2 regions of the Blautia sp. DFI.3.45 genome follow, and region 1 is predicted to be linked to the other one. Evidence: riboswitches for the same ligand, from Rfam matches in the RefSeq annotation. Region 1 holds a riboswitch; the other holds the start of a gene.
What was found. Region 1 has a riboswitch for cobalamin ahead of LJE09_RS14540 (cysteine-rich small domain-containing protein). Riboswitches for the same ligand answer to the same signal wherever they lie in the genome.
Positions count from the first base shown of each region.

Region 1 (16,173 bases):
CAGATTCTCACTATCACTAATCAGGATGAGAGAGATCATCTGAGTGCTTATGTACCGTTAGAGCAGATCGGAACCAGAACAGTGAGCTGTGCATATGTAAAGCCGACTCAGTCAGGCGGTATCAAAGTAAGGACAGCCAATCTTAACTGGGTAACATGTAACATGATCGCAACGTCACTTTCCACATCAGGTGTCAAGAACTGTGAAGTGGTAGCAGCCTGCCCGTTTGAGGTATCCGGCACCGGAGCGCTTACAGGTATTCAGATGGCGTACGAGACAGCTACAGGGGAGCAGCTTGACAGCACGAAGAAAGAACTTGCTACAGAGGAAATGGTAGTGACAGGAAATCTGGCTGATGAGGTTGGAAAGAATGATGCAACTACTGTTATGAATAACTCGAAGATACAGGTTATCAAAGATAATGTCCAGAATGTGGATGATATCTATAATATCGTAGTAAATGTTGCTCAGCAGAATAATGTAAATCTGGATTCTGACCAGATTAATAAGATCGTAGAGCTTCTGAAACAGATTGCGCAGCAGGAGTACAATTATGATGATGTAAAAGCAACACTGGAGCAGGTAGAACAGAATACATCCGGTGATAATGATGAGCTTGGTGATATTGATGATGAAGAGGATGACACTGTAAATGCAGGTGATCCAGCAGATGGTGATGATATCCTGAATAATGTGGATAACAGTGCTTTAGGCGGAGATATCGTAGAGAGTTCCACAGAGAATCCATCGCTGGAGGAGGATTCAGGTCTGATTGAGGACGACGGGGACGATCAGAGTGACGGAGACCTCAGCGAAACAGAGGAACCGCAGGAGCCGGATGGTGATGAAACTACGGATGACAGTACGCTTGGAAATACAGATGAAGGTGATACAGACTCCGATGAAGGAACAGATGATACAGAAAATGATACCACATCAGATGAATTGGATACTTCTGCACTGACAGAAGATCAGAAAACCATGTTTGATAAAGCTGAGAATTTCTGCAAGGGAGAATATGAAGGCGATACCACTGCTCTTACAACAGCTATGGAAGATGAAACAGCAACAGCTTCCGTAACTCTTGATGCTGAAAATGGTGCAACTCTTGCTAAGAATGTGGAGAAGGCATATCTGAAAATTCTTACAGAAGGCACAGCTTCTTATCAGGCAGATGGAACTGAAATTTACATGAGCACAGAGCTCAATATGGTAGATAAGTCCATGAAGGAAATCTTCGGATTAAGTGCAGATGCACAGGCAAGTCCGGAGCTTGGAGAACTTTCAGATGATGACAGACAGACCTTATATAATGAAACAATGAAATTCTTTGAGAAACTCTACGGAGAAAGCACAGAGACTTATGATACAACGGATGCAGATTCCACAGAGACTGCAGGCGGCGAGGAAAATGCAGAATAATCAAAGCATCATGCAGATTTCAGAGAATAAGGATGGTTCTGCAAAGGTATTGTTCAGGATACGAAAAGCAGAGATGGCAGATGTGGATGAGATTATGGCTGTTATGCATGAAGCGAAGAATGATAAAGAGCATCCGGACTGGTTTGTATCTGATGATGAGGAATATGTCAGGACACATATAGAAGAACAGGGTTTTGTGATCGTGGCACAGACAGCAGAAGGTTCTGTTGCGGGTTTCTTCCTTATTAAATATCCTGAAAACAGGGAAGATAATCTGGGAACTTATCTTGATTTTGATGAGGAACAGCTTTCCCATGTTGCAGTCATGGATTCGGCAGTTGTGTGTTGTGCATACAGGGGAAACGGGCTGCAGGGGCATATGCTGGAAGAAGCGGAGAGATTGCTGGATACAGACCAATATTATTATCTGATGTGCACCATACATCCGGATAATCAGTTCAGCAGACATAATATGGAAATCCATGGATATGAAGTTAAGAGAACGGCATTCTGTTACGGAGGTCTGCCAAGATGTATCCTTCTTAAGGAGTTAACCGAATCAGGGAAGTCCCCTGCACAGGTTGTGAAAAGCAGCAAACAATAATAGCAATGGAAAGCAGTTGGTGAAATTTTTGTGATTTTGCCGGCTGCTTTTTGTTATGTATGGAAAAAATGAGATGAATGTGATAAAATGATGTGATTATAGCAATCCTCGTAAATAATGAATCTTAATCCGGCCCATCAGAGTGTGAAATCTGAAACTGTCTTAAATGCATTATTTATGTTACTGTTCACTGGTAGTATCCCGCGAGGTGTTTTTTGTGAGCGAAGGTCACAGAAAACCCGAGACATACTGCGCGAATTTATGCGATTAGCATAAATTAAGTTTGCGAAGCAAACGATACTCCTTGGGCATTGCACAAGGAGGTTCATATTTCCTGCATCGCGAAGCGTGTTGCTGGGAACGGAGTGAACAGTAACTTATTTATGAGGGCTGCTATAGAAAACAGAGTCATATAATTGACAAAAGATAAACATAAAAATACAAGGAGAAATACGAATGGGAATGGCAGTAGTAACTCTGAAAAAGGGAGAGGGAAGACTTCTGAAATCCGGCGGAATGTGGATTTTTGATAATGAGATAGATACAGTCATGGGAAATTTCGAGAACGGTGATATTGTACTTGTCCATGATTTTGACGGATATCCTATGGGAAGAGGGTTCATTAATACTAATTCTAAGATTACGGTGCGTCTTATGACCAGAGATGAAAATGTTGATATTAATGAAGAACTTTTGGAGAAGCGTGTACGTGATGCATGGGAATATCGTAAGAAAGTGGTAGATACAGGATGCTGTCGTCTGATTTTTGCAGAGGCAGATTTCCTTCCGGGAATTGTGGTGGATAAATTTTCGGATGTACTGGTAGTTCAGTCACTGGCTCTGGGGATCGATCGTTTTAAAGAAACAATCGTAGAACTCCTCAGGAAAGTCCTGGCAGAAGATGGGATCACTATTCGCGGTGTTTACGAAAGAAGCGATGTGAAGGTGCGCAAACAGGAAGGAATGGAAATGGTTAAGGGTTTTATAGGACCAGAGTTTCCAACACTTGTGCAGATTGAAGAAAATGGTGTAAAATATGAAGTTGATGTAAAGGACGGGCAGAAGACAGGATTTTTCCTGGATCAGAAGTATAACAGACTGGCAATCCAGAAGCTTTGCAAAGGTGCGAAAGTTCTGGACTGCTTTACACATACAGGTTCCTTTGCACTCAATGCCGGAATTGCAGGTGCTGAAAGTGTAACCGGTGTGGACGCCTCTCAGCTGGCGGTAGATCAGGCAACCGCTAATGCGGCATTGAATGGTTTATCTGACAGTGTGAAATTTATCTGTGAAGATGTTTTTGAACTGCTCCCAGAACTGGAAGAAAAGGGTGAGAAATTTGATGTTGTAATTCTTGATCCTCCGGCATTCACCAAATCCAGAAATTCTATTAAGAATGCAGTAAAAGGATACAGGGAAATTAATCTGCGTGCCATGAAACTGGTAAAAGACGGAGGTTTTCTTGCAACCTGTTCCTGTTCTCATTTTATGGATTATGAATTATTTACCAAAACCATCGGACAGGCAGCAAAGAATGTACATAAAAGACTTCGCCAGGTAGAATACAGGACACAGGCACCGGATCATCCAATCCTGTGGGCGGCAGATGAGTCTTATTATCTGAAGTTCTATATCTTCCAGGTATGCAATGACAGATAATTATATAATATGATATCAGAGCCAGAGTGTACTTGCACGATAAGATTTTTGAGAAAACAGGGATTTCTGTAGCAGAGCAGAGGATTCCGGATGTTTGAGAATAAAGAAAGAGAGGAAATAATATTATGAGTTTCAGAGAAGTAAAAGCAGAAGAACTGACAATGAATCCATTTACCAAGATTGGAAAGGAATGGCTGCTGATCACAGCCGGAAATGAAGAAAAATGCAATACCATGACAGCAAGCTGGGGTGCAATGGGTGTTATGTGGGGAAAGAACGCAGTGACAGTGTATATCCGTCCTCAGAGATACACCAAGGAATTTGTGGACAGGGAAGATACATTTACAATTTCTGTTCTGGGAGAAAAATATCGCAAGGCATTAAATTATTGCGGAAAGGTTTCCGGAAAAAATGCGGATAACAAGATTAAAGAAGCAGGACTGACTCCTTACTTTACAGACGGAACAGCTGGAATTGAAGAAGCTGACATGATCATGGTCTGCAAAAAAATGTATCATGATGAGATTAAACCGGAATGCTTTGATGCCGGGGAAAACGACGGTAAGTGGTATCCGCAGAAAGACTACCATACCATGTATATTGCAGAGATCCTGAAAGTTCTTGTCAGAGAGTAAAAAATGCATTACAAACAGTAAAAAAGAGGTAGTTTAATGAAAGACAAATTAAACAGATTCATGCAGGGGCGTTATGGAGTGGATAATTTTGCAAGATTCACTCTCGGTGTGGCACTTTTCGTCATTGTTGTAGGTTCTTTTATGAGACAAAACGCAGCTGGAGGCGTTCTGGATACAGTTGGATTTATTCTTATCATTTATACATATTTCAGAATCCTTTCCAGAAATATCTCTGCACGATATGCGGAAAACCAGAAATATCTGGGATATACTCAGAAAATCCGCAGCCGGTTTACCAGAGAGAAAAATATGATGGAGCAGAGAAAAACACATCATATCTATACCTGCCCGGGTTGTGGACAGAAAATTCGTATTCCCAGAGGAAAAGGACAGAAGGTAGAGATTGAATGTCCGAAATGTCATGAGAAGTTTATCAAAAGACGTTGATTTGCTGCAAATACGCTCTGGCAGATCATCATAAGTTATGGGCTGGAGGAATTATGTTTGGTTATATAGTAATGAATAAGCCTGAAATCAAGTTTAAAGATTTTGATCTGTACAGATCCTTTTACTGTGGATTGTGCAGAGAACTCAAAAGTAAATATGGAATATCAGGACAGATTTCTCTGACTTATGATATGACATTTGTGGTGATTCTTCTCAGTGCGCTTTATGAGCCGCCCACACAAAAGGGAAGCACAAGATGTATCATTCACCCGGTATGTAAACAGCCGGTCAGAAGAAATACAGTGACAGAATATGCGGCAGATATGAATGTACTTCTTACTTATTATAAATGCCGGGACGATTGGGAGGATGAAAAAAAAGTAACTGCTCTTGGTTATTCAAAAGTTCTTCAGGGAAAAGTGAAAAAACTGGATCAGAAATATCCGGATAAATCCCGAAGAATACAGAAGCTTCTCAGTGAATTGTCTGAGATGGAGAAATCCGGAGAAAAAGACATTGACAAAATGGCGGGCTGTTTCGGAAAAATTATGGAAGAGATTTTTGCATGGAAACAGGATGTATGGGAAGATACTCTGCGCAGAATGGGATTTTTTCTTGGCAAATTTATTTATCTTCTGGATGCATACGATGATGTGGAAGAGGATATAAAAAATAAAAATTACAATTCTTTTTCAGAACAATATATAATAGAAGGGTTCGATGAGCAGGTACGCCGGATTCTGATCATGATGATGGCACAGACCTGCAGGGAGTTTGAGAAACTTCCTATTATAAAATACACTGATATTTTGAGAAATATTCTTTACTCAGGGGTATGGTGCCGGTTTGAGGTGATCCATAAGAAGAGAAAAGAAGCAGGAGAGAAAGATAATGATTGATCCGTACAGTATACTGGGGATTTCCAGAGATGCATCCGATGAAGAAGTGAAGAAGGCATATCGTAAGATGAGCAGAAAGTATCATCCGGATGCCAATATTGACAATCCGAATAAAGAACAGGCTGAGGAGAAATTCAAGCAGGTTCAGCAGGCTTATGAGCAGATTATGAAGGAAAGAGAGCAGGGAGCCGGTTACGGGAATTATGGCAGCAATAATTACGGTGGTTTTGGCGGATTTTCCGGACAGGCAGACTCTGGCTATCAGGATGAAGAGTCTATGCGCAGACAGGCGGCAGCCAATTATATCCAGAGTGGTCATTATCGTGAGGCTATGAATGTTCTGCAGTCACTTTCACAGAGGAATGGACAGTGGTATTATCTGTCTTCCATGGCAAACATGGGACTTGGAAATAACGTAAATGCATTGAATGATATTAAGCAGGCTATCCGTCTGGAACCGGATAATGTACAGTATCAGATGGTTTTGCAGCAGATGGAAGGCGGAGGAAACTGGTATCAGGAGATGCAGAATCCTTTTGGAGGTATGCCGACAGGTGGAGATGATTATTGCATGAAGCTGTGCCTGGCAAATATGGCATGCAGCCTGTGCTGCCCGGGAAGCGGTGTATTTTGCTGCTAAAACGTTATTGTTCACTCCGTTCTCAGTAACGTAGTCAAAATTCATTCCAGATTGCCTGCGGCAATGAAATTTTGGTAATAATTGGATTGACAATTAAAAGTGAAAATATTACTATAGTAAAGTGATAATGTGCAACTGTAATGATATGCAACAGTTGCAAACATATAATTAAGGTTACAGGAGGAAATCATAATGAGTATTCGTATTGGTATTTTAGGCTACGGCAATCTTGGCCGCGGTGTAGAGTGCGCAATCAAACATAATCCGGATCTGGAGCTTGTTGCTGTATTTACACGTCGTGCTCCGGAAACTGTTAAAATCCTTACAGAGACAGCAGCGGTATATTCTGTCAATGATGCCGAAAAAATGAAAGATAAGATCGATGTACTTATCATCTGTGGCGGAAGTGCAACAGATCTCCCGAAACAGACACCGGAATATGCGAAGATGTTTAATGTAATTGACAGCTTTGATACACATGCAAGAATTCCTGAGCATTTTGATTCAGTAGATGCAGCTGCAAAAGAAAGCGGTCATATCGGAATTATTTCAGTGGGCTGGGATCCGGGAATGTTCTCACTGAACCGTCTCTATGCAAATGCAATCCTTACAAACGGAAAGGATTATACATTCTGGGGCAAGGGTGTAAGCCAGGGACACTCAGATGCAGTACGCCGTATCAAAGGTGTAAAAGATGCAAAACAGTATACAATTCCTGTTGAAGCAGCACTGGAAGCAGTGAGAAACGGAGAAAATCCGGATCTTACAACAAGACAGAAACATACAAGAGAATGCTTTGTAGTTGCAGAGGAAGGTGCGGATCTGGCACAGATTGAGAATGATATCAAGACTATGCCTAACTATTTCTCTGACTATGACACAACTGTACATTTTATTTCTGAAGAAGAACTGAAGCGAGATCACAGTGGAATCCCACATGGCGGTTTCGTGATCCGATCCGGAAAAACAGGCTGGAATGATGAGAACAATCATGTGATCGAATATAGTCTGAAGCTGGATTCCAATCCGGAGTTTACATCTTCTGTACTTGTTGCATATGCAAGAGCTGCATATCGTATGAATAAAGAAGGACAGAGTGGTGCGAAGACCGTATTTGATGTGGCACCTGCTTATTTATGTGCTGCTGATGGTGCTGAATTAAGAAAGCATCTGTTGTGATCAGGGATATAAGATAATATTCTGTCTGTTGAAAAAATAAAGAGAAAACAGGTATACAGGTTATATTTCACAGTGTTATCTTGTGAAAAGAGACAAAGTATTTGTGGACTTTGTCTCTTTTTTTATGGAATAGACTGTGAAAAATTAGTGAATGTTTAACAGAATTTTACTTGTCTGTTGACGGGATATTTAAAGTGTAATATAATAGAGTCATAGAAACGTAATAACATTGTAAAAAACTTTGTTAAACCTTAGAGCGTATCTGAGAAGCATGTGAGATATCAGAGCGATACCCACGATTTATACTTTTCAGGCACGCTCTGATAATGAAAAAAGAAAAGGAAGGTATGTATGCAAAACGTAAACAGGAAGTTTAAAATCTGGGGGGCACTTCTGTTTCTGCTGTTTTTTGCTGTGGGAGTTTCCATGTATTTTACTGCGGCAAATGTACAGGCTGCAACGAAAACAGGTTTTGTAACTATTAACGGAGATTCATACTACATAAATGAAGATGGCTCTAAACAGAAGGGTTGGCTGAAACTTGAAGGAAAGAAATATTACTTTAACACAAAGACCGGTGTTCAGGTAAAGGGCTGGGTTACTGACAGTAAAGGACGAAAGAGATATTTCAGTAAACAGGCTGGTATCATGATGACAGGCTGGGTCACTGATTCAAAGGATCAGAAAAGATATTTTAATCCATCTACCGGATTCATGCAGACGAAATGGCTGACACTGAAGGGAAAGAGATATTATTTCTACAGTAACAGTGGAGTGGCTGCCTGCAAGACATTTCTTACAGACAGTAAGAAAAATACCAGATATTTTACAAGTGCATGTTATATGCTTACCGGCTGGACAAAGAATTCCAGCAATGAATACAGATATTTTGAAACTGAAGACGGAATTATGGCAAAAGGTTTCCAGACACTCGACGGAAAAAAATATTATTTTAATACAGGCAGCGGCAAGATGGCTGTAGGCTGGACGACAATTGATGGAAATAAGTATTATTTTGATAAGGAAACCGGTGTGATGGCTACCGGAGATGTAACAATTGATGGACAGAAATACCATTTTAATTCCAATGGTATATTGAGCAATACTACAAGTCCGACCGGTTCCAGAACAATCAAGAATTATCTGGCAGGTGCATTACAGCCTGTTGGTCAGGCTCTGTACGTATGGGGTGGCGGATGGAATGATTCCACCAGAAAAGGAACAAGTCAGACAATGACTGATTTCTATAACAGTCAGAGCAGCAGTTATGATTACAATAACTACAGAGATCTCAGCACAGCAAACAGAGCAAAAGGTTTTGACTGTTCCGGTTTCGTAGGATGGTCAGCTTATCAGGTAATGCAGAGTAAGTCCGGTGTAGGAAGCGGATATACGGTAGTTTCCGGTGAGATTGGTTCTTATTATAAGTCCATGGGCTGGGGAAGTATTCTCACTCAGGCGAATCTGGCAAGTGATGACTGGACAGTATATCCCGGAGATGTGGGATATGACAGTGGACATACATGGATCATTCTCGGACAGTGTGCTGATAAGAGTGCAGTGATCGTGCATTCTACTCCGAATGCAGGTGTTCAGATTGCAGGTACACCTACTCCGTCCGGTGGTTATTCCAGTCAGGCGATTGCACTGGCACAGAAGTATATGTCAAGATATCCGGGATATACCAAGTATGATTATCATACTTCATCTGGTAACTATATCAGAAGAGGTAATTATCTGAGATGGAACAGAAGTACGCTTTCTGATCCGGATGGATATATGAATATGACCGCAGACCAGATCCTTGCAGATCTGTTTAGCTGAGAAGTGAATAGTTAAGAAAATGGAAGCAGCTTTCGAATGAGGAGGCTGCTTCTTTTTTTGCGTTCTGTAGTAATTCCATAAATAATGCAAACAATCCAGTCCACTATAGCGTGAAGTCCTGCTACGTTACTGTCCACTCCGTTCACAGTAACGTAGCCAAAATTCATTCCAGATTGCCTGCGGCAATGGAATTTTGGCTTGTATGTCTCGGGATTTTGGCATATTCATGCCAAAACACCTCGCGGGATAGTGGTGTGTGAACAGTAACCCTGCATCAGATATCTTTGTCCTGTGTCAAATTATTACAAACATGAAATGGAATATGTTTGAATTGTAGAAAGAAATGCGAAGAATAACAAAAAGATTAATAAATGTTACAGAAATATAAAATTTATGGTAATTAATCCTTGCGTTTTTGAGTGCGGTGTGTTAATATGTATAAGAATTAACTTAGATATTGCAAAAACATTAAGATATAGAAAGAAAATGTTACGAGGGTGAGAATTCATGAAGAAAAGAATTGTATGTCTTACATTAGCACTCCTGATGAGCGCAACACAGGTTGTTAGTGTAAGTGCTTCAAGAGAGGATGAATTGAGAGAAGAGCAGGCGATCACAAGTCAGCAGCTGGATGCGACATATTCCAGAATGGATGAGCTTGCATATGCGAAATCACAGCTTGAGAATGAGATTTCCGAACTGGATTCCAATCTTGTAAGTGTTATGGTTTCTATTGATACTCTTAAAGGAGATATCGATAATAAAGAAGTAGATATTATTAAGACAAAACAGGATCTGGCTAAGGCTCAGAAGGCGAGAGATAAGCAGTATGAGAGCATGAAGCTTCGTATTCAGGCACTGTATGAACAGGGTGGGGATGCAGCGTGGTTTCAGATGATGCTTAATTCAGAAGATTTAAGTGAACTTCTGACACGTGCTGAGAATACACAGCAGATGTATGAGCAGGACAGAAAGAATCTTGATAAATATGTGAATACTATTAATGAGGTGAATAATTTAAAGACTCAGTATGAATCTGACAAAGCAGAACTGGAGGAGATGAAGGCTTCTTATGAACAGCAGTCTTATGATCTTCAGTGCCAGATTGATCAGAAGAAATCTGAATCAGCCGATTATGAGAATGAAATTGCATATGCACAGCAGCAGGCGACAGAATATGCAAATCTGTTAGCGGAACAGACGGCTGAAATTCAGAGACTGGAAGCTGAGAGAATTGCAGCAGAAGAAGAGGCAAGACGACAGGCTGAGGAAGAGGCTGCAAGACAGGCGGCAGAAGAAGAGGCAGCAGCAAAAGCTGCAGAGCAGGAACAGGACTCCGAATCAGAAGACGAAGAAAATATAGAGTATGATGAAGACGGAAATGAGATTGAGAATACTGATGATGCGGATAATGAATCTGATGAATCTGATGAGTCTGAATCAGATGATGGTGTAGAATATGATGAAAATGGTGATCCTGTTGACAATGCAGGAGCTTCCGATGATGTAGAGTATGATGAGTATGGCAATGTGATTGATTCTGATAATACAGTTTCACCAGATGATTATGAGAGTGAACAGTCGTCTGATTCAGACAGTTCTTCATCTTCATCTTCAGGTTCAGGATCTTCTGTAGTAGACTTTGCAACACAGTTTGTTGGCAATCCGTATGTCTGGGGTGGTACAAGCCTTACAAGTGGAGCTGACTGTTCAGGATTTACACAGAGTGTATATGCAAACTTCGGAATAAGTCTTCCGAGAACTTCTTATGAACAGCAGAATGCCGGTACAGAAGTATCTTATGCTGATGCGCAGCCGGGCGATTTGATCTGCTACGGTGGACACGTTGCAATCTATATGGGGAATGGACGTATCGTTCATGCATCAAACTCTGTAGATGGAATTAAGATCAGTGATAACGCAGCGTACAGAACGATTGTTTCTGTAAGAAGACTGGTATAATTAAATAAGTATAAATAATTAAATTTATAGGGGTTGAAAAGGAGTATCGCTAAGGGGGCTGATGCTCCTTTTCTTTATGTATAAGTAGTTATCGTTATTCCGCGAGGTGTTTTGGCATGAATATGCCAAAATTCCGAGACATACCGCGCGAATTTATGTGATTAGCATAAATTCTGTGCATCGTGAAGCGTGTTGCTGTGAACGGAGTGAACCGTAACCATGTATAATATTTTACCGATTTTCAGGTGGATTTTACCTTGACATAAAATTGGATGGATAGTACAGTTTATGTAACTGAAGAGATACATATAAAATTTTAAATCTGTTTTTGGAGACATCAGTGGGAAAGAATATTCTCATGAATTATCCGGATTATAGTTGAATAGTGAAAGCGAGGAATGATAAATGGCAAATGACCATGTAGAACACATAAGAATTGTACAGGAAACAGTTGCTGGCAAGGAGATTACTTTTGCACATGTAATGGGAGGGCCGGCTCCGGTCATATACCAGAAGCTTGGACTGAATCCGCAGGTGGATTACCGTTCATCTGCAATCGGAATTATGAATATGACACCGCCTGAATCTGCAGTGATCGCATCTGATATTGCGGTAAAAAGCGGAAATGTTTATCTGGGATTTGCAGATCGATTTACAGGCACACTGATCATTACGGGAGAGATTTCCGATGTAATGTCAGCGATGACTGAGGTTGTGGATTATTTCAGAGACACTCTGGGTTATGTAGTCTGCAAGATTACCAAAAGATAGGAAGTGTTGGGATGGCAGGGATGACAACCAGAGAATTACTGGAAAAGCTTTATAACCAGGATTATGAGAAATTAAAGGGAAAAAAGCTGCGTATGACCAGAGTAAGGGTTCCGGGAAAGGAAGTGTGCCTGGCGCATGTGATCAATCCTTCACAGAGCTGTATTTATCAGAATCTTGGTCTGCATATTGGGGTCCATGAGGGAGAAGACCACGCAGGAGAAGCAATCGGAATGATTCGTTTTACCCCATGGGAAGCAGTGGTTGTAGCTGCTGATATTGCAGTGAAAAGTGCAAATGTGGAGATTGGTTTCATGGATCGCTTCAGCGGGTCATTGATCCTTACGGGAGGTCTGACGGAAGTTCAGACTGCAGTGGAAGAAGTGGTGAAATTTTTTAGAGAGGTGCTTGGCTTTAAGACCTGTGCAGTTCACAAAAGTTAAAACATACGAAAAGTCAGTTATTCTGTACCGATGGTGCTTATGTAACTGCCGGAATAGCTGAGAGAAGTGAAAGGGACAGACATTAAATATGAAGAAAATATTTCTGATGGGCAGAAGTGAAGCAGGTAAGACTTCATTAACGCAGGCATTAAAAGGCGAAAAACTTCATTATGTAAAAACGCAGTATACGAATACGGATGATGATACCATTGATTCTCCGGGAGAGTATGCAGAGTCCAAGCATTTCAGCGTAGGGCTGGCCTGTTTTTCTTTTGAAGCGGATGTGGTGGCAATGGTACAGTCAGCAGATGAACCTTTCAGTTTGTTTGGCTATGGCAGTAATGCATTTATTCTGAGACCACTGATAGGAATCATTACGAAAATAGATTCTCCTTATGCGAATGTTCCAATGGTGCGTCAGTGGATGCTGAATGCAGGATGTGAAAGAATTTTTCTGGTAAACAATGTGACCGGAGAGGGGATTGATGAGCTGAGAGCGTTTTTGAATGAGGATGTTCCAAAGCTGAGTCTGGAAGAAGCAAAATTCAGACAGAGTCTTGGTCTGAATGAATGGGATCCGCTGCCGGAAGGTGTGGAATATTGAAAAATATATTGATAAATAGTTGACAAGCTTGTTGCAGGGTGTTATTATAATGACAGTATAATTCCATACAGAACATATTAAGTGCTGATACTGTGAGAAAGAGCAGTACAGAAAGAGGGAATCAGGTGAGAAACCTGAGCGATCCGGTCACTGTAACAGAGGAGCAAATCTCAGAATGTCCATTGTGCCATAGCATGAGAAGGAGAGAGGAGCGATGAGCCTGGAGCCAGGAAACCTGCTTGGTATGGCGAGGTTAAACTTCCGTGTAAAGTGTAACAACCAACTCCGTTGAATCCGCAGCTTCGGAGTGTTGTCTGCTTTTATCTGAAGGCAGACATTTTTTATGGAATGCGCCTGTTCTTTATGAATTATACATGATTAAATGGCAGGCGATACTACTTCGGATTTATTCGTTCCCTCCGCGCACTCATGAACGGATTTTTTTCTACCCCGGGGTAGCATCGCTCCCTCTTATTAATTTTAAATGTATGATCTGTGAAAAATACTGTAATGAATTTTCAATGCTTTGTTATGTGAAGAGAAATTGATAATTTATTAGAGTATTTTTTTTATTTCGTCCTCTGATGGGTGGGATTGATGGAGACTGAGAAAACGGAATTATTCTGGAAAGATAAAAACTTGCAACAGGAGAGGAGAGGTAGCAATGGAGAAACCTTATTGGGAAGGGAAAGAATATTCTTATTTCAGCCATAAGAAATGTGAATTTTTTCCGTGTCATAAGAATGCAGATCCGGATGATTTTAACTGTCTGTTCTGTTATTGCCCGCTATATGCCCTGGGTGAGAAATGCGGTGGGAATTTCCGGTATACGGAAAAGGGAATTAAAGACTGCACAAACTGTATGCTTCCGCATAAGCGAAAAAACTATGGATATGTCACAGGAAAATACCAGGAACTGGCTGATATGATGAAAAGAGCAAAGGAAAGTATCAGCAAATAAGAGGAGAATGCGTCGCTGCTTAGAACGGAGTGAACAGTAACAATGTGTCAGATTAGCACAAATAAGAAAGAACGATTTTCATTGTAATACAATGCTTGTTCTGCTAGAATAAGGATAGCAAAAGAGAAGAGTCTGTAAGATTTTCAAGTCTGTTCTGAGTTAGTATATAAAGCATTTCACACACATTTTCCACACTTTTCACATGCACAGAAGAAAATGCATCACAGGCATTTGACGTCTTTTCCTGGCGACATTTTCTTGTCGGCAGAGCTCTGCATTTCTACATAGAGCCGTCGGAAAACAGGGAAAATTCACTGTTTTCCGACGGTTTTTGTCATTGATCATGGTTGAAAAACAAAAAAGATACTGATATAATGATATTATATTTACGCAAGGGAGTTAACTACTACATGAAAAAAAGAAATACAGCGATACGCGCATTGTCAGTTTTTCTGGCTTATGCAATGGTTTGTACATCGGTACCCGCTGCGGGTCAGGAAATGTTTGGATCCGGAGTCAACAGAGAGACAGAAGAAAATACATCAGATCTGAAAGAATTTCAAAGTTCACAGGCAGATGAATTTGGAACAGATACGGAATCTGATGCAGAACTGTTCGGAAGCGATGATGCAAAACAGGAGTTCCAGGATGGAGAAGCAACGGAAGAAAATACAGATGGAATTCGATATATCAAAGGTCGTCCGTTGACAGAAGAGGAAAGAAAAGAAGAGTTAGAACCTTTTAAAAATTTAAAACCGATAGATCCGGGACCTGAAGTAGAGAGTGATCTGACATCAGTTTACGCTGCATATGGAAGCAGAGAAACAGCATTTCCATCCTCCTATGATTCCAGAAAGGAAGGATTAGTTACGCCCGTAAAGAATCAGAATCCATTTGGAACCTGCTGGGCTTTTGGTATGGCAGCAATCATGGAGACTTCGCTTCTGGCACAGAACAAAGGAGTCTACGATCTGTCAGAAGAACATTTATCATATTTTTTCTCCAACAGACAGAATGATCCTCTTGGAAATACCCCTGATGATAAGAATTATGTACTGGGAAATTATCACGTGATAGGAGGTAATGATCACCTGGCGGCGATTTATCTCAGTACATGGTCGGGAATGACCACAGAGGCCGATGTACCATTTCCTACGGATTCTTCGCATCAGAATGATCTGACTGTACAGATTCCGGAAAGTAAGGCTTATAATTCTGCAGCATATCTGAAAAATGCATCTGTTTCCAAATACAGTGAGGAACGTATGAAAGAAATGCTACTGAATGACCATGCAGTATCCATTATGCTTTATATGAAGGAAAGTTATGTAAATCCGGACACAGCTGCATATTGTTATCCTGTTGGAAAATCAAATTCGACTGTAATTAATCATATTGTGACAGTGGTCGGATGGGATGATACGTATTCAAAGGATAATTTCCTTCCTGTTTCCAATGTAACATCTGATGGTGCGTGGATCATCAAAAACAGTTGGGGGGAGAAGAAAGGAGACGGAGGATATTACTATCTTTCTTATCAGGATCCCAATATCAGTAAACTTGTAAGTGCAGAGGCAGTGGCTGCTTTGGATCAAAAGTATAGGAATAATTATTTTTATGATGGTTCTTCAGCACTTTCAGTGATTCCGATACAGGCGGGACAGTCAGTAGCAGCAGTTTATGAGACAACTGCAGGAAAGGGAAAAGCAGAAGTCCTAGGGGAGGTTAATCTTGTTACAAACAGTGACAATGCCTGTTACAAAATTCAGATATACACCGATCTGACAGATCCATATGACCCGGAAAGCGGGACCGCTGCATATGCTGCTCCATATGAGTTTGAACAGCCAATCGCAGGTGTACAGACTATCAGTGTACCAGAGGTGGTTTTGAAACAGGGAAGCAGATATTCTGTTGTGATCACAAACAGTGGGATTGACAAAATCAGCTTTGGAGTGGAAGCAAAGTCCAGTTATGGAAACTGGTTTACCTGTACGGCGGGGATAGAAACAGGGCAGACATTCTATAAGAGTGCATCGGAAACGGCCAGGTGGACAGATGGAAAGACGAAAAACTGGACGGCAAGGATCAAGGCACATACAAGGACCCTGAATCAGTCATGGGTG
Region 1 is NZ_JAJDMI010000053.1:1,882-18,054, reverse strand. It holds gene LJE09_RS14610 (DUF1002 domain-containing protein) at 1-1,422, shown strand, start outside; gene LJE09_RS14605 (GNAT family N-acetyltransferase) at 1,412-2,026, shown strand; gene LJE09_RS14600 (class I SAM-dependent rRNA methyltransferase) at 2,483-3,685, shown strand; gene LJE09_RS14595 (flavin reductase family protein) at 3,811-4,320, shown strand; gene LJE09_RS14590 (hypothetical protein) at 4,357-4,767, shown strand; gene LJE09_RS14585 (DUF5685 family protein) at 4,821-5,666, shown strand; gene LJE09_RS14580 (J domain-containing protein) at 5,659-6,306, shown strand; gene LJE09_RS14575 (diaminopimelate dehydrogenase) at 6,499-7,485, shown strand; gene LJE09_RS14570 (N-acetylmuramoyl-L-alanine amidase family protein) at 7,837-9,309, shown strand; gene LJE09_RS14565 (hypothetical protein) at 9,321-9,476, opposite strand; gene LJE09_RS14560 (C40 family peptidase) at 9,817-11,271, shown strand; gene LJE09_RS14555 (BMC domain-containing protein) at 11,677-12,042, shown strand; gene LJE09_RS14550 (BMC domain-containing protein) at 12,054-12,482, shown strand; gene LJE09_RS14545 (EutP/PduV family microcompartment system protein) at 12,571-13,086, shown strand; cobalamin riboswitch at 13,149-13,343, shown strand; gene LJE09_RS14540 (cysteine-rich small domain-containing protein) at 13,751-14,047, shown strand; gene LJE09_RS14535 (C1 family peptidase) at 14,458-16,173, shown strand, end outside.

Region 2 (16,173 bases), on a different contig from region 1:
AAGGCTTTATTTTTATACCTAAAATACATTTTAAGAAGAGGATCTTTTTTACTTCAGGAAGGGATGTGAGAAAAGAAAACTTGAATTTTTATACAAATACGACAGAAAGGTAAAAAAGGAATGAAAAAGATAATTAGTTTTATATTGACAATGATTATGCTGCTTACCTGCACCAGTATTTCAGTTATGGCATCTGATGTCCAGAGTGATACAGCAGATCAGGATGAAAAAATGACAATAGGAGTGTCTGTATATAATCTGAATGATGCGGAAGTAAGAGAGTTTAGAAATTATTTTGAAAATTATGTCGGTATGGCTTTTGAAGTTGAGTTTTTATATTCTTCCAGTATAAGCACTGCAGAAGAAGAAATCAGCTTTATAAATGAGCTTCATGAAAGAAATGTAAAGGGAATTATTTCTTTCCTTTCCTCTGATCTTGAAGAAGTTCTTCCGGTATGCGAAGAATATGGTATGTATTATGTGCGTGGTTCAGGAACGATCAGTGATGAAATGTATGAGAAAGTAAAGGATAATCCTTACTTTCTGGGAACGATAGGAACATCTGTTGAAACAGAAAAGGATGCGGCTGCCAATATGGCGGAGTATTTTGCTTCAGAGGATCAGAATAATCAGAATCATTACATAATAGCATGTGGAGGATCTGCCATCGGTAATGAGATGCATCGTCTGAGAACGATAGGTATTCTGAATAAGCTTCAGGAAGCATATGGTCTGTCATATGAGAAGTCTGTAGAAGAACTGGTGAATACGCAGGATACGGAAGAAATTGAAACAGGCAGTGATATTAAGATTACTCTGGTTCCGGGTTATCCAAAAGATCATCTGGATGAAAAGCTGGCTGCTCCGCTGAATACAGGAGAGTATAATGTTATTCTGAGTGTAGTGAGCGCAAGTGATTTTATCAAGGTAATTGATGCTTATGAAGAAGAGAACAGTACAGATGTATTGTTGGGGTCAATTGATTGTTTTACAGAAGATACATACGAAATGTTTAACAAGAAGGGATATAACGGCAAGGAAAGAATCGACTATCTTGTAGGAAAATATGGTGCTATCGTTGCACCATCATTTGTTGCTATGAAGAATGCTCTGGAAGGCTTTGCAGAAGATTACCGTGAAGATGGAAGTGCTTTCCGGCTGCAGCAGTCATTTTGGACAGCGGATTCAGTAGATGAGTTTAATAAGCAGTATGTGTTATCTATTGGAATGTATGATAATACATATAGTGTAGAGGACATGATGGGAGTTCTGAAATCCTATACACCGGAAACAAATTTTGAAGAATTCCAGAAATTTACGGAAAAATAGATAGAAAATAAAAGTCTGAAATAATTGACGTATGCATGATAGTATGTTATGATAAAGAAGTATTCATACGGCCATTTGATGATTTTAGAGATAAGTTCAGACCAGCAGAAGCGTCCTGCTGGTCTGATTAAAAGGGAAACCGGTGTAAATCCGGTACGATCCCGTCACTGTGATAGTTGTTTTTCAGCTGCATACCACTGGAAGATATTTTCTGGGAAGGTGCTGAAAGTATATAGGCTTAAGTCAGGAGACCTGCTTATTTCTAGTAAAAGAGATTCTTGCGGACGACGAGAAATCCTGATTAAGAGTTACAACTTCATGTGTTGCATATATATATGTTTGATTCTTTAACGGTAAGATTTCGTGACGGATGCGGGAGCATCTGTCTTTTTTTCGCTCAAAATCATAGGAATGGACAGTATGAGAAGGAAGAAAAACAACGAAGAAACAAAAAAAGAAAGGAAGTAAAGGATGAAAAAAACAAAAAGAGAATTACTTGTGTTAGCAGCAGCAACAACAGTTGCGTTATCAATGGGAGTTACTGTACAGGCGAAAGGTGATGAGAAGGTTTTAAACTTCGGATGTCAGATGTACACAGATGGATGTGTAAACAGTGCAAATGATGAAAACGGTGGATGGAATGCTATGAGATATGGTATTGCTGAAGCATTATTTAAATTCGATGACAATATGGAAGTTATCCCGTGGCTTGCTGAGAGTTATGAAGTAAATGACGAGCATACAGAATGGACGATCAAGCTGAAAGACGGAATTAAATTCTCTGACGGATGTGATTTAACTCCGACAAAGGTAAAAGAGTATTTTGATCACATGAAAGAGGTAGGACCTTCCGGATCTGCCAAACCGGAGAAATATCTGGAATTTGAAGCAGAAGTTACTGTAGATGATGATGCAAATACAATTAACATCAAAACAAGCAAACCATATGCAAACCTTGTAGGACAGCTCTGCCATCCAACAATGGGAATTACAGATGTAGAACATATTGAAAACTATGATAACGGAATTATTGGAACAGGTCCATACAAGATTGAAGAATTCAATGGTGTAGGTGTTGGTTATACATTAGCTGCAAATGAGTATTATCGTGAAGATGTCCCATACGATAAAGTCAATCTGCTGTTCATGGGAGATAACTCCGCAAAAACAATGGCACTTCAGAGCGGTCAGGTAGACCTGGTTGAGAACATTACAAACGTAGCAGATATTCAGGACTTCCAGGATAACGATGACTATACTGTTGATATCGCATCAGGTGTACGTTGTGGATTTGCATGGATGAACTTTGACGGTGTTCTTGGAAACAAAACACTTCGTCAGGCAATCCTGATGGCAATTGATAATGATACAATCTGTAATTCCAGAACAATCGGTGGACTTTATACACCAGGATTCTCCGTACTGCCTTCTACTCTGAACTATGACTATGACAAACTGGAAAATCCATATACCTATGATCCGGAAAAAGCAAAACAGATTCTGGATGATGCAGGAATCGTTGATACAGACGGAGATGGAATCCGTGAACTGGATGGTCAGAATATCAACCTCAGATATATTTCTTATGAAAACCGTCTTCTGAATGACTTTGCAGATGCTCAGGCACAGTATCTTGCAGAAATCGGTATTGGTGTTGTTCCTGAATACGGAAGCTCAGATGATCAGTGGAGTAAACTTGCAGCACTGGATTATGACCTTAATAACAATAACTGGATCACTGTTGGTACCGGAGATCCTCTGGCATATATGGCTAACTGGGCAACTGATACCAGCTACTGCGCATACTCCAACCCGGACTATGACAAGTTATATGAAGAATTAAAAGGTGAAATGGATCCGGAAAAGAGAAAAGATCTGATCTTCCAGATGCAGCAGATTCTGGTAGATGATGCAGCGGTTCTGATTGATGGATACTACAACTCATCTATGATCTACAGTAAGAAAGTTGGTTCTGCACATATCCATACAGCAGATTACTACTGGCTGTCAACAGAAATTACTCCTGCAGAATAAGAAAAGTCTGCGAATTGTGAAGTTACTGAATAGTTACAAACAGAAATAAAAAGAGGTGTCTTTTTTGAGTAAAAAGCAAATAATCAAGCGTTTATTACAGATTGTGATCGTATTGATCGGTATCAGCTTTATTACATTTGCACTGACCTTTATGTCACCAGGTGACCCTGTACGAAACATGTACACGGCAACCGGTGTAATGCCTACTGAAGAAATGGTTCAGGAGACACGCGAGGAACTTGGTCTGAATGATCCGTTTCTGGTGCAGTATACCAGATGGCTTAAGAACTGTCTGAAAGGTGACTTTGGCAAATCATACAGCTTAAATAAACCAGTTACAGAACTTCTTGCAGCCAGATTATGGCCGACTTTGAAACTTACATTAATGGCCATGATCCTTATGCTGGTTATTTCTGTACCTTTAGGTATGTTGTCTGCCATATATAAAGATAAATGGATCGATTATCTCGTCCGGGGAATTACATTCCTCGGATGTGCGATGCCTAACTTCTGGGTTGGACTTCTGTTAATGCTGGCATTCTGTGTTTATATCAATGCATTTCCGGTTATCAGTTCTGCGGGAGACTTTAAGAGTCTGTTTCTTCCGGCTTTGACACTTGCGATTGCAATGTCTTCCAAATATACCAGACAGGTAAGAACAGCGGTGCTGGATGAACTGAGTCAGGATTATGTGATCGGTGCACAGGCAAGAGGAGTAAAGAAATCAAAGATTATCTGGGGCAATGTATTTCCAAATTCATTGCTTCCGCTGATCACAATGTTTGGTCTTTCCATAGGATCACTTCTTGGAGGAACCAGTGTTGTAGAAGTAATCTTCTCTTATCCGGGTCTTGGAAACCTTGCAGTTTCAGCAATCACATCCAGTGATTACAATCTGATCCAGGGATATGTATTATGGCTTGCCCTGATTTATATGGTCATTAACCTGATCGTTGATGCATCTTATGTTTATATTGATCCACGTATGCGTTTAAAGGAGTAGAATCATGAAAAAGAAAAACAGATTTTTAGCAAATAAAACTTTTGTCGTGTTTTCTATTCTTGCAGTCTGTATTATTCTGACAGCAGTATTTGCACCGGTGGTAACCAGAGGGGTTGACCCGTTAAAAGGTTCTCTGGTAGATGCACTGCTTCCGCCATGCAAGGAACATATTTTTGGAACCGACAAAATGGGCAGGGATATTTTTTCAAGAGTTATTTATGGAGCACGTGCATCTCTGTCAGCAACCTTTGGTGTTGTTGCCCTGATCTTTCTGGTGGGAACTGTTACCGGAGTCCTTGCAGGATATTTCGGAGGTGTCATTGATGCTGTTATTATGCGAATTGCAGATATGATGCTTGCTTTCCCAGGACTGGTACTTGCTCTTGCTGTTGCAGGTATTATGGGCGCAAGTATCAAAAATGCGATCATCGCTATTGTAGTAGTAAGCTGGACCAAATATGCGCGTCTGGCACGAAGCCTAGTTATGAAGATCCGTGACAGGGATTATGTATCAGCAGCGATCGTTACCGGTTCCAAAACACCGTATATGCTGTTTCGATATATGCTTCCAAATGCACTTCCTACACTGATCATTACTGCTGCCACAGATATAGGTTCCATGATGCTGGAACTGGCAGCAATGTCCTTCCTGGGATTTGGCGCGAAGCCGCCGGCACCGGAATGGGGTTATATGCTGAATGAAGGAAGAGCGTGTATGCAGTCCGCTCCGTGGCTGATGATCTTCCCGGGTCTTGCTATTTTTGTAGTAGTTGTTGTATTTAATATGCTTGGGGATTCCATCCGTGATATCCTCGATCCAAGAAATGAGTAGGAGGAATAAACATGCTGAAATTAGATAATGTGACAATCTCCTACAAAAATGTTCCAACTGTTCAGAACTTTAATCTGGATATGAAAGAGGGACAGATCGTTTCTCTGGTAGGAGAATCCGGAAGTGGAAAAACCACTGTTATCCGTGCTGTTCTGGGACTTCTTGCAGGTGGCGGTAAGGTCACAGAAGGAAGTATTACGTTTGAAGGAGAAGACCTTTTATCCTATACACCGGAACAGTGGAGAAAACTTCGTGGTTCTGATATTTCCATGATTTTTCAGGACAGTGGTGCAATGATGAATCCGACACGTAAAGTCGGAAAGGTATTTACAGAATATATTCTTACTCATGAGAACATTTCCAAGAAAGAGGCATGGAGTAAGGGAATCGCAATGCTGGAGCGAATGAGACTTCCGTCTCCGGATAATATTATGGAATCTTATCCTTTCCAGTTATCCGGTGGTATGAGACAGCGAGTTGGTATTGCGATGGGAATGACTTATCAGCCGAAGCTTCTTCTTGCAGATGAACCGACTTCTGCACTGGATGTAACAACACAGGCGCAGATCGTACGTCAGATGATGAAGCTCAGAGATGATTACCATACAGGCATTATTGTAGTAACCCATAATCTGGGTGTAGCTGCCTACATGTCAGATTATATTGTTGTAATGAAGAACGGAAGAATGGAAGACCAGGGAACAAGAGAGTATATTCTGAAAGAATCAAAGAACGAATATACCAGAAAACTTCTGGAAGCAGTTCCATCCCGGGGAGGTGAACGATATGTCTGAAAAAAGAGAAGTCATACTGGAAGCGAAACATGTAACCAGAAGATTTGCGGCATCACATGGACGTACTCTGCTGGCGAACAATGACATCAATCTGAAAATGTACAAAGGCGAAACACTGGGTCTTGTAGGAGAATCCGGATGTGGTAAGAGTACATTTATGAGATTTCTGGTTTCTCTTGATACACCTTCAGAGGGTGAGATTCTGTACCGCGGTACAGATATCACGAAATTAAAGGGAGAAGAACTGAGAAATAACCGTCAGAACATTCAGATGGTATTTCAGGACCCGACCTTATCTTTTAATCCGAAAATGAACATTCGTGATATTGTGTGCGAACCTTTGATGAATTTCAAAAAGATTAAGAAATCTGAGAAGGATGCTGTCTGCAGAAAACTTCTTGAGATGGTAGAATTACCGGGAGATTTTGCGGATCGTTATCCTCACAATATGAGTGGTGGACAGCGTCAGCGTGTTGCAATCGCGAGAGCACTGGCACTGGAACCGGAAATCGTTGTTCTGGATGAAGCAACTTCCGCTCTTGATGTTTCTGTTCAGAAAACAGTAATTGAACTGATCACGAAGCTTCAGAGAGAAAAGAACATCACATTTGGTTTTATCTGTCATGATATTGCACTGGTTCAGTTAGTGGCACATCAGGTAGCCGTTATGTATCTTGGAAACCTCGTAGAGGTTCTTCCGGGAAAAGATCTTGATATGAAAGCAATGCATCCATATACAAGAGCACTGATGGGTGCAGTATTTGATATTAATATGGACTTTTCCAAACCAATCGAGAGTATTGAAAGTGAGGCTCCGAGCCCACTGGATCTTCCACAGGGATGCCCGTTTCAGGGAAGATGTGAGCATTGTATGGATATCTGCAAAAAAGAGAATCCAAAACTTGTGGAAGTGGAAGATGGACACAGTGTTGCCTGCCATTTGTTCCAAAAGGGCAGTAAATAATGAAAAAAGATAGTCTGATCTCTGAAAATATAGGAAAAGCATTATTACTTTTTGTACTTCCACTGATTGCGGGAAGTCTGATCCAGCAGTTGTATACAACAGTTGATGCGGTTATCGTCGGACAGTTTACGGGAAAAGTCGGACTTGCTGCAATTGATTCTGTACATACACTTTTTAAGTTTCCGATTAACTTTATGAATGGTCTTGCAACTGGTGCGACGATTATGATCTCCAGATATTTTGGAGCAAAAGATAAAGAAGGACTGCATTGCGCAGTGCGGACAGCTCTTTTGCTTGCCGGTATTCTGGGAATTATCTGTGCAGCAGCCGGTGCTGTTTTTTCTCCATGGCTGCTTGATATCATGTCTGTTCCGGAAGAAGTTCGTGCAGGATCACTAATCTACTGCCGCATTTATTTTGGCGGAATATGGGCAATGATCCTTTATAACATGATGGCAGGAGTCCTGCGAGCGTTTGGAGATTCTAAAAAGCCATTATATGTACTGGTCGTATGCAGTGTGGTTAATATTGTTGTAGACCTCATACTGGTAGGACTTATGCATACTGGTGTTGGAGGAGCGGCAGCAGCTACTGTACTTTCTCAGATTGTAAGTGTTGTACTTACCGCATATTTTCTTGTGAAATCTGATTTCCTGGAAGAAAAGATAGGAATCAGAACTATGAAAATCTGCAAAGAGCATATGGGGATGATGGTAAAAAAAGGTTTCCCGTTAGCTCTTCAATCTATGTTGTTTCCAATTGCCAATTCTATTGTTCAGGCAAGTGTCAACACAATGGGAACTGACAGTATTGCGGCATGGGGAATTTGTGATAAACTGGATTTACTGATCTGGCTGATCGCGGATTCTATGGTACCTGTACTGACGACATATACCGCACAGAATCTCGGTGCCGGTAAGACGAAGAGAGTAAAGAAAGGAGCACTGATCGGTACTGGGTTATCTGTAATCGCAGTAGGAATTATCAGTCTTGTTCTTTACTTCGGTTCAGGACTGATTGGACCGTTGTTTATTGATCAGAAAGACGTTCCGACACTGATCCCGCTGGTTGTAAGATATATGCAGATGATGGCACCTTTTTTTGTATTTTATGCAGTTGCAGAGGCGCTTTCAGGAGCCTGCTGTGGTCTGGGTGAAACGCTGGTACCGATGATTACTACATTACTTACAATTTGCCTGTTTCGAGTAGTATGCATTTTGCTTGTTTTACCGTCATTTAAAACAATGGAATGTATTGTATGGATCTATATTGGATCATGGGTTGTGTCCGGTGTTGCTTTTGCTGTTTTATATCTGGCAAAAGTCAGGAAACTCTACCATAAGAAAATTAAATAAAAAGATTGCAATCATTTTGTAAATGATAGATGACACAGAGGATATGGCAGGAAGAATGATCAGGCGGTATCCTCTGTTTTTATATATTTGCTATTTTTCTAACATTAAGCTATTGACAGAGGACGAAAATCTGTTATAATAAAATAAACAAATGAACAAGTGCTCATATGATAATGTGAAAAAATATTCATGAGCCAGAAAGGAAAAAATACTATGAAAAAGACTTACAAAATTGACGTAGACTGCGCAAACTGTGCAAATAAAATGGAGGAAGCTGCTAAGAATACAGCAGGTGTTAAGGATGCAACTGTAAACTTCATGATGCTGAAAATGATCGTTGAATTTGAAGACGGACAGGATCCGAAAGCAGTTATGAAAGATGTTCTGGCAAACTGCAAGAAAGTAGAAGACGACTGCGAAATCTATCTTTAATTCAGGAACGATTTCTGTTGATAATATATTTACGGGAATTGTCGTAAATTAGCAGAGAGGGACTGCGGCACAGAGATATATCAGGCGGTTATGGTTATCCACTGATATATATTCTGGCGGCGGTCCTGTTTTATAAGAAGTGAGGTATTAAGATGAATAAGAAGCAAAAAAAGATGCTGATCAGAATCATCGTAGCGGCGGTATTGATCGTGCTTTTTTCTAAATTGCCGATAGATGGATATGTCAGATTTGGACTGTTTATGATTCCATATCTGGTAATTGGCTATGATATTCTTCAGAAAGCATTTAAAGGTATCAGAAATAAACAGGTATTTGATGAGAATTTCCTGATGGCAGTAGCTACTGTGGGAGCAATCCTGCTTGGAGATTATTCCGAAGGTGTTGCGGTTATGTTGTTCTACCAGATCGGAGAACTTTTCCAGAGTTATGCAGTAGGAAAGAGCAGACGTAACATCAGTGAACTGATGGATATCCGTCCGGATTATGCCAATATTGAAGTAGATGGAAAACTTGAACAGGTAGACCCGGATGAAGTTGAAATTGGTACTGTAATTGTTGTACAGCCAGGAGAAAAAGTTCCGATTGATGGTGTGATCATTGATGGTGTTTCTATTTTAAATACCAGTGCTCTGACCGGAGAAAGCCTTCCAAGAGATGCAAAAGCCGGGGATGAAGTAATCAGCGGATGTATCAATATGACAGGTGTTCTGAAAATCCGTACGATCAGAGAATTCGGAGAATCTACCGTATCCAAGATTCTGGAACTTGTGGAGAATTCCAGTTCCAGAAAATCAAAATCAGAGAATTTTATTTCAAAGTTTGCCAAATATTATACTCCGGTTGTATGCTACGGAGCACTTGCACTTGCTTTTATTCCTCCGATCGTACTTTTGATCATGGGAAAACCGGCTATGTGGGGTGATTGGATTTACCGAGCACTTACTTTCCTGGTAATCAGCTGTCCATGCGCACTGGTGATCAGTATTCCTTTAAGCTTCTTTGCAGGAATCGGTGGAGCAAGTAATCAGGGCGTTCTGGTTAAAGGTTCCAACTATCTGGAAACACTTGCACAGACCAGCTATGTAGTATTTGATAAAACTGGTACAATGACACAGGGTGTTTTTGAAGTAAGCGGAGTTCATCATAATGAGATTTCAGATGAAAAACTGCTGGAATATGCAGCTCTTGCAGAATGTTCTTCTTCCCACCCGATCAGTAAGAGTCTTCAGAAAGCATATGGAAAACCAATTGACAGAAACAGAGTCACAGATATTGAGGAAATCAGCGGTAACGGTGTGACTGCAAAAGTGGATGGTATATCTGTAGCAGCAGGAAATGCGAAATTAATGAAACGTCTTGGAATTTCCTATCAGGAATGTCATCATGTGGGTACAGTAATTCATATGGCTGTAGATGGAAAATATGAAGGTCATATTCTTATTTCTGATATTCTGAAACCTCATGCAAAAGAAGCAATTGCAGAATTGAAGAAAGCAGGCATTAAGAAAACAGTTATGCTTACCGGCGATTCTAAACGTGTTGCAGACCAGGTAGCAAAAGAACTGGGAATTGGGGAAGTTTACAGTGAACTTCTTCCGGCAGATAAAGTAAGTAAAGTAGAAGAATTACTTCATCAGAAATCCGAAAAAGAGAAGCTTGCATTTGTGGGTGACGGTATCAATGATGCGCCGGTACTGTCCAGAGCAGATATTGGTATTGCTATGGGTGCACTGGGTTCTGATGCAGCGATTGAAGCAGCAGATATCGTACTGATGGATGATGATCCGCTGAAAATTTCCAAAGCGATTAAGATTGCAAGAAAGTGTATTCATATTGTATATGAGAATATTTATTTTGCAATTGGCATTAAGATTTTGTGTCTGATACTTGGTGCGCTGGGAATTGCCAATATGTGGATGGCTATTTTTGCAGATGTAGGTGTTATGATCATTGCGGTATTAAACGCAATCCGTACTTTATTTGTAAAAAACCTGTAACTGTGAAGGTACTGAACAGTTACAAAAATTTATAGAATAACAGACAGTTGCAGACAGGAAGGAAAATGGTGAAAGCGTGGAAAAACATAAAGACGAGGCTTGTGACTATTATGAAATTCATGAAGATTCAATGGAAATTATAAATAAAACAATGCCAGAAGAGACGGAACTTGAGGATTTGGCAGATTTGTTTAAGATTTTCGGAGATTCTACAAGAATCCGTATTCTGTTTGTGCTTTTCGAAACAGAGGTATGTGTATGCGACCTTGCGAAAGCACTGAATATGACACAGTCTGCAATTTCCCATCAGCTTAGAATCCTGAAGCAAAACAAACTGGTGAAGAACCGACGAGAGGGAAAGTCCATTTTTTATTCTCTGGCAGATGATCATGTGCGGACGATTATCAATCAGGGAAGAGAGCATATAGAAGAAAATTAATCCGATGTGAACGTATGGTAAAAGTAAAAAGCAGGGAGTTGATATTTCAAGTATTGGCTCCCTGTTTGAAAATATAAAAGTTTTATAGAACTAACTATTGAAAGTGGAATTTACAGAATGAAATAAGAGCCTGCCAGTGGATGATAAGATCTGGCAGAGATGGAATGAGTGGAAGGAGAAGATTTGATGCGAACATTACGAGTAGCAGACCTGGAAGCAAAACCGGGTGAGAAAGTATCAGGATTTGTGCACATCATCGGGGCAGAATTCGGAATTCCGGTAACACTGATCTGTGGAGAAAAAGAGGGGGAGACTGTTCTGATCTCCGGTGGGGTACATAATGCAGAATATGTAGGAATTCAGGCAGCTATGCAGCTTGCAGATGAGCTGGATCCGAAGAAGATCGCAGGAAATATCATAGTGATCCGTCTGATGAACCGAACTGGATTCGAACACCGTACCATGAGTCTTACTTATGAGGATGGAAAAAACCTGAACAGAGTTTTCCCTGGAAATCCGAATGGTACACTTAGTGACAGGATCGCTTATACTGTTGTGACAGAATTTTTCCCGAAGGCAGATTACTATGTGGATCTGCACTGCGGTGATGGATTTGAGGGACTGGTATCTTATGTATACTGTACAGGGGCAGCAGCTCCGGAAGTAGCTGCAAAGAGCCGTGAGATGGCGGAGATCGCACATGTAGATTATCTGGTAACTTCCATGTATGGAACAGGCGGAGCTTACAACTATGCCGGAAGCATGGGAATCCCGAGTATCCTGCTGGAACGTGGACACAGTTCCCGCTGGTGCGAAGATCTGGTAGCGGAGGATGTTCATGATGTGAAGAATATCCTCAGACATCTGAGAATCCTTCGCGGGAAGTCCCATATTCATGGCAAACCACCGATAGAAGTAAGTCCTGTGATCTATGAAGATGCCCCGGTATCAGGCTGCTGGTATCCGGCGAAACAGCCCGGTGAGACCTTTAAAGAAGGCGAAGTACTGGGAAGAATCTGCGATTATTTTGGACGTGAACTGTTTGTATACAGAGCCAAAATGGGTGGTATTATTCTTTATCAGACCATCAGTCTGTGCATTATGAAGGATACGCCGATGGTTTCTTATGGTACCTGGGATGAGGATACACAGGGTAAGATTGAAGTAGGATGTGAAGTGTGCGGAAATGAGAAACATAAGCATGGACACCATCATCATAAATCAGAGGAAAAACATCATAAACGGCATGAACATCATAAGCATCATGAGGATAAATAAATACTTAAGTAAGACAGAAATGGGTTCGACCAACTCAAGTGAACAGCAAAGCAAATGAGCTTATCGGTTCGACATAAATATAAAAACAGGGTATAAAAATACGGCTGACTATATCCGGGTTAAATGCGGATATAGTGCAGCCGTATTTTATACTATAGCAAGCCTCTTAATCAATATGCATTATTTATGAGGCTTGCTATAATCTTCGTGAAACAGAATCTGTGTAAAGAATCTTACATCTGAGTCATCTGCCCAGCAGACCATACCTACTGCATCAGCCATTTTCTGTGCATCTACACTGTAGGCGGACATACAGGAACAATTCTTATACGGTCCTGCGCTCATGATCAGGATATCTTCTTTTCCCGCTTCCTGCATCTGTCTGGCAAGCTGTTCTGTAAGAATATTCTGTGCATGCTTCGCCTGCTTGAAAAGTACCGGATCCATGATCGGATCCTTCAGAACAGTCTGGAGAACCAGTGCCTTTTCATATTTCAATGCTTTTGCCTGCATTTCTTCTACAGTACCGCAGGCAGGCGGACATGCAGGAACCAGGTTATAATTTCCACAGAGATTGTCCTCGCAGAACTGTCTGTATTCCGGCACAAATACCAGATCCTTTGTATCCATGATCGCCGCATCTGCGAAACCCATGGAAAGTGCTTCTTTTATTAAATCCATAAGAATGACTCCCTTCTTAAAGCGGATTATTTTGGCTTGAACATATCAAGGTGAATTATAACATTTTGAAATAAATAAAATCAAGTTTTGTCGAGAACTTCTGATGAGGGAAACTTGATGTAACAAAAAACTTATGTTAACATATAGATATGCAAATTGGGGGATATTAATAAGAGGAAGTGATTATATGCCGGAAAATATCAGAAACATCATATATAGATTTTCTCAGGAGTTAAGACGTATTTTGGGCGATAAATTGACAAAGATTATCGTATATGGATCATATGCGAGAGGAGATTTTCGAGAAAATTCTGATATAGATATTATGATTTTGGTGAAAATGTCTGATGAAGAAATTCGATTAGTGAAGAATGATATTTATGATCTTGCATTTGAGTTTGAAATAAATACAGGAATAGAGTTCTCTCCCATCATTAAAAATGAAGACCAGTATGAGTATTGGATTGATACGTTACCTTTTTACCGAAATGTGCGAGATGAGGGGGTAGTGATCGATGAATGACAAAAAAGAGGATTTATGTATATACCGTATTCGGAATGCGGTGGAGACATTGGGAGTGGCAGTATTATGCTTAGAAAGTCAACATTATAAAGATTCAATAAATCGTAGTTATTATGCTGCTTTTTATGCAATAAAAGCAGTATTAGCTTTAGAAGAGATTGATTTTAAGCGTCATAAGGATGCGGTTGCGTATTTTAATAAAACTTATATAGCAAAAGAGATTTTTCCAAGAGAAATGGGAAAGAGGTTGGGAAGACTAAAGCAGGAGAGAGAAAATAGTGATTATGATGATTTTTACGTTGCATCTTTAAAAGATGCATCAGATCAATATAAGTCAGCGAAGCTTATTATTGAAAAGATAGAAGAATATCTGTCAGAGAAAGGTATTCAATATTAACTTGTCGACACACTAGAGAAATGAATTAGCGAGAGGAAATCTTATGAAGCTGACGGCAGAAAACAGCAAGGGTGAAAAAATGAAATACCGTCTTGCGCGGTCGATGAAGGAATGTATGAAAACGATGTCTGTAGATAACATCACAGTAAAACAGATCACAGAGAATTGTGGTGTTACGAGGCAGACTTTCTATCGGAATTTTATGGACAAATTTGACCTTATCAACTGGTATTTCGATAAGCTTCTGGCGAAATCCTTTGAGCATATGGGAATGGGAAAAACTGTTTATGATGCTCTGGTAAAGAAGTTTACCTATATTCAGGAAGAGCATGTTTTCTTTGCAGCAGCATTTAAGTATGACAGTCAGAACAGTCTGCGCCAGCATGATTTTGAACTGATCCTGGACTTCTATGAGAATCTGATTCGTGAGAAAACAGGAAGGATTCCGGATGAGACCATACATTGCATTTTGGAAATGTACTGCCATAGTTCTATTTATATGACTGTAAAATGGGTACTGGGAGAGTTGGAATGTGCACCGGAGGGACTGGCGAAAATTTTAGTTGACGGGATGCCTGGAAAACTCTCGGAATTGTTTGAAAAGCTGGAAATATTGTCATAAATATAACAATATTAATGCATAATTTTGCACCCAGTTTTTCGGCATTATTGCACAAATATTGTGAGAAGGTTACATTTGAGCTAAAGTGTAACTTTCTTTTTTTATTTTATATTGTTAAGATAATAACAAAGATAAGTGATGCGGAAACTTACCTAATACTGAAGAATACCGAAAGGAATGGAAATCATTATGGCAAACAGAATTAACTTAAATCAGACATCTTATCACGGAGCAGGAGCGATCGAGGAAATCGCAAACGAAGCAAAAGCACATGGCTTTAAGAAAGCTTTCGTATGTTCTGACCCTGATCTTGTAAAATTCCATGTAACAAGCAAAGTTACAGACATTCTTGAGAAAAACGGACTTGCATATGAACTGTATTCAGACATCAAACCGAACCCGACAATCGAGAACGTACAGCATGGTGTTCAGGCATTTAAGAATTCAGGCGCAGATTATCTGATTGCAATCGGCGGCGGTTCTTCCATGGACACTTCCAAAGCAATCGGTATCATCATTGCAAACCCTGAATTTGAAGACGTAAGAAGTCTTGAAGGTACAGCTCCAACTAAGAAACCCTGTGTACCGATCATTGCAGTTCCGACAACAGCAGGTACAGCAGCAGAGGTAACTATCAATTACGTTATCACAGATGTAGAAAGAAAACGTAAATTTGTATGCGTTGACCCACATGACATGCCGATCATCGCAGTTATTGATCCTGAAATGATGTCCTCCATGCCAAAAGGATTGACAGCTTCTACAGGTATGGATGCCCTCACTCATGCAATCGAAGGATATACAACAAAAGCTGCGTGGGAAATGACAGATATGTTCCATTTAAAAGCAATCGAGCTGATCTCCAAATCTCTCCGCGGTGCTGTTGAAAACACAAAAGAAGGTCGTGAAGGAATGGCTCTTGGACAGTATATCGCTGGTATGGGATTCTCTAACGTAGGTCTTGGAATCGCTCATTCCATGGCTCATACACTTGGTGCTGTTTATGACACACCACACGGTGTTGCCTGCGCAATGATGCTTCCAATTGTTATGGAATACAATCAGGAATGCACAGGTGAGAAATATCGTGAGATTGCCAGAGCAATGGGCGTAAAAGGTGTAGATGAAATGTCTCAGGATGAATACAGAAAAGCAGCAATCGAAGCAGTTAAGAAACTTTCTGTTGATGTAGGAATCCCGACTAAACTGGAAGCAATCAAAGAAGAAGACCTTCAGTTCCTGGCAGAATCTGCACACGCAGACGCATGCGCACCAGGAAACCCGAAAGATGCAAGCGTAGAAGATTTGAAAGATCTGTTCCGTAAGATTATGTAATTAATAATGGTTATAAGATGAAATAAAAAAAGCACCGGCTGTAATGGAGTACTGTCACAGTCAGTGCTTTTTTATTTCCCATAAGTGTGCTGATGCTCTGAGTGTGGCGGGATTGTGCATGAGAAGCAGTGCCATAT
Region 2 is NZ_JAJDMI010000001.1:18,448-34,620, forward strand. It holds gene LJE09_RS00080 (hypothetical protein) at 121-1,329, shown strand; cobalamin riboswitch at 1,405-1,603, shown strand; gene LJE09_RS00085 (ABC transporter substrate-binding protein) at 1,801-3,363, shown strand; gene nikB (nickel ABC transporter permease) at 3,419-4,366, shown strand; gene nikC (nickel transporter permease) at 4,371-5,198, shown strand; gene LJE09_RS00100 (ABC transporter ATP-binding protein) at 5,210-5,992, shown strand; gene LJE09_RS00105 (ABC transporter ATP-binding protein) at 5,985-6,956, shown strand; gene LJE09_RS00110 (MATE family efflux transporter) at 6,956-8,311, shown strand; gene LJE09_RS00115 (cation transporter) at 8,525-8,743, shown strand; gene LJE09_RS00120 (heavy metal translocating P-type ATPase) at 8,896-10,761, shown strand; gene LJE09_RS00125 (ArsR/SmtB family transcription factor) at 10,892-11,200, shown strand; gene LJE09_RS00130 (M14 family metallopeptidase) at 11,387-12,478, shown strand; gene LJE09_RS00135 (DUF2284 domain-containing protein) at 12,659-13,159, opposite strand; gene LJE09_RS00140 (nucleotidyltransferase domain-containing protein) at 13,347-13,682, shown strand; gene LJE09_RS00145 (HEPN domain-containing protein) at 13,675-14,079, shown strand; gene LJE09_RS00150 (TetR/AcrR family transcriptional regulator) at 14,123-14,701, shown strand; gene fucO (lactaldehyde reductase) at 14,891-16,036, shown strand.
Region 2: linked by a shared signal. The riboswitch ahead of LJE09_RS00085 (ABC transporter substrate-binding protein) and the one ahead of LJE09_RS14540 (cysteine-rich small domain-containing protein) in region 1 are both predicted to bind cobalamin.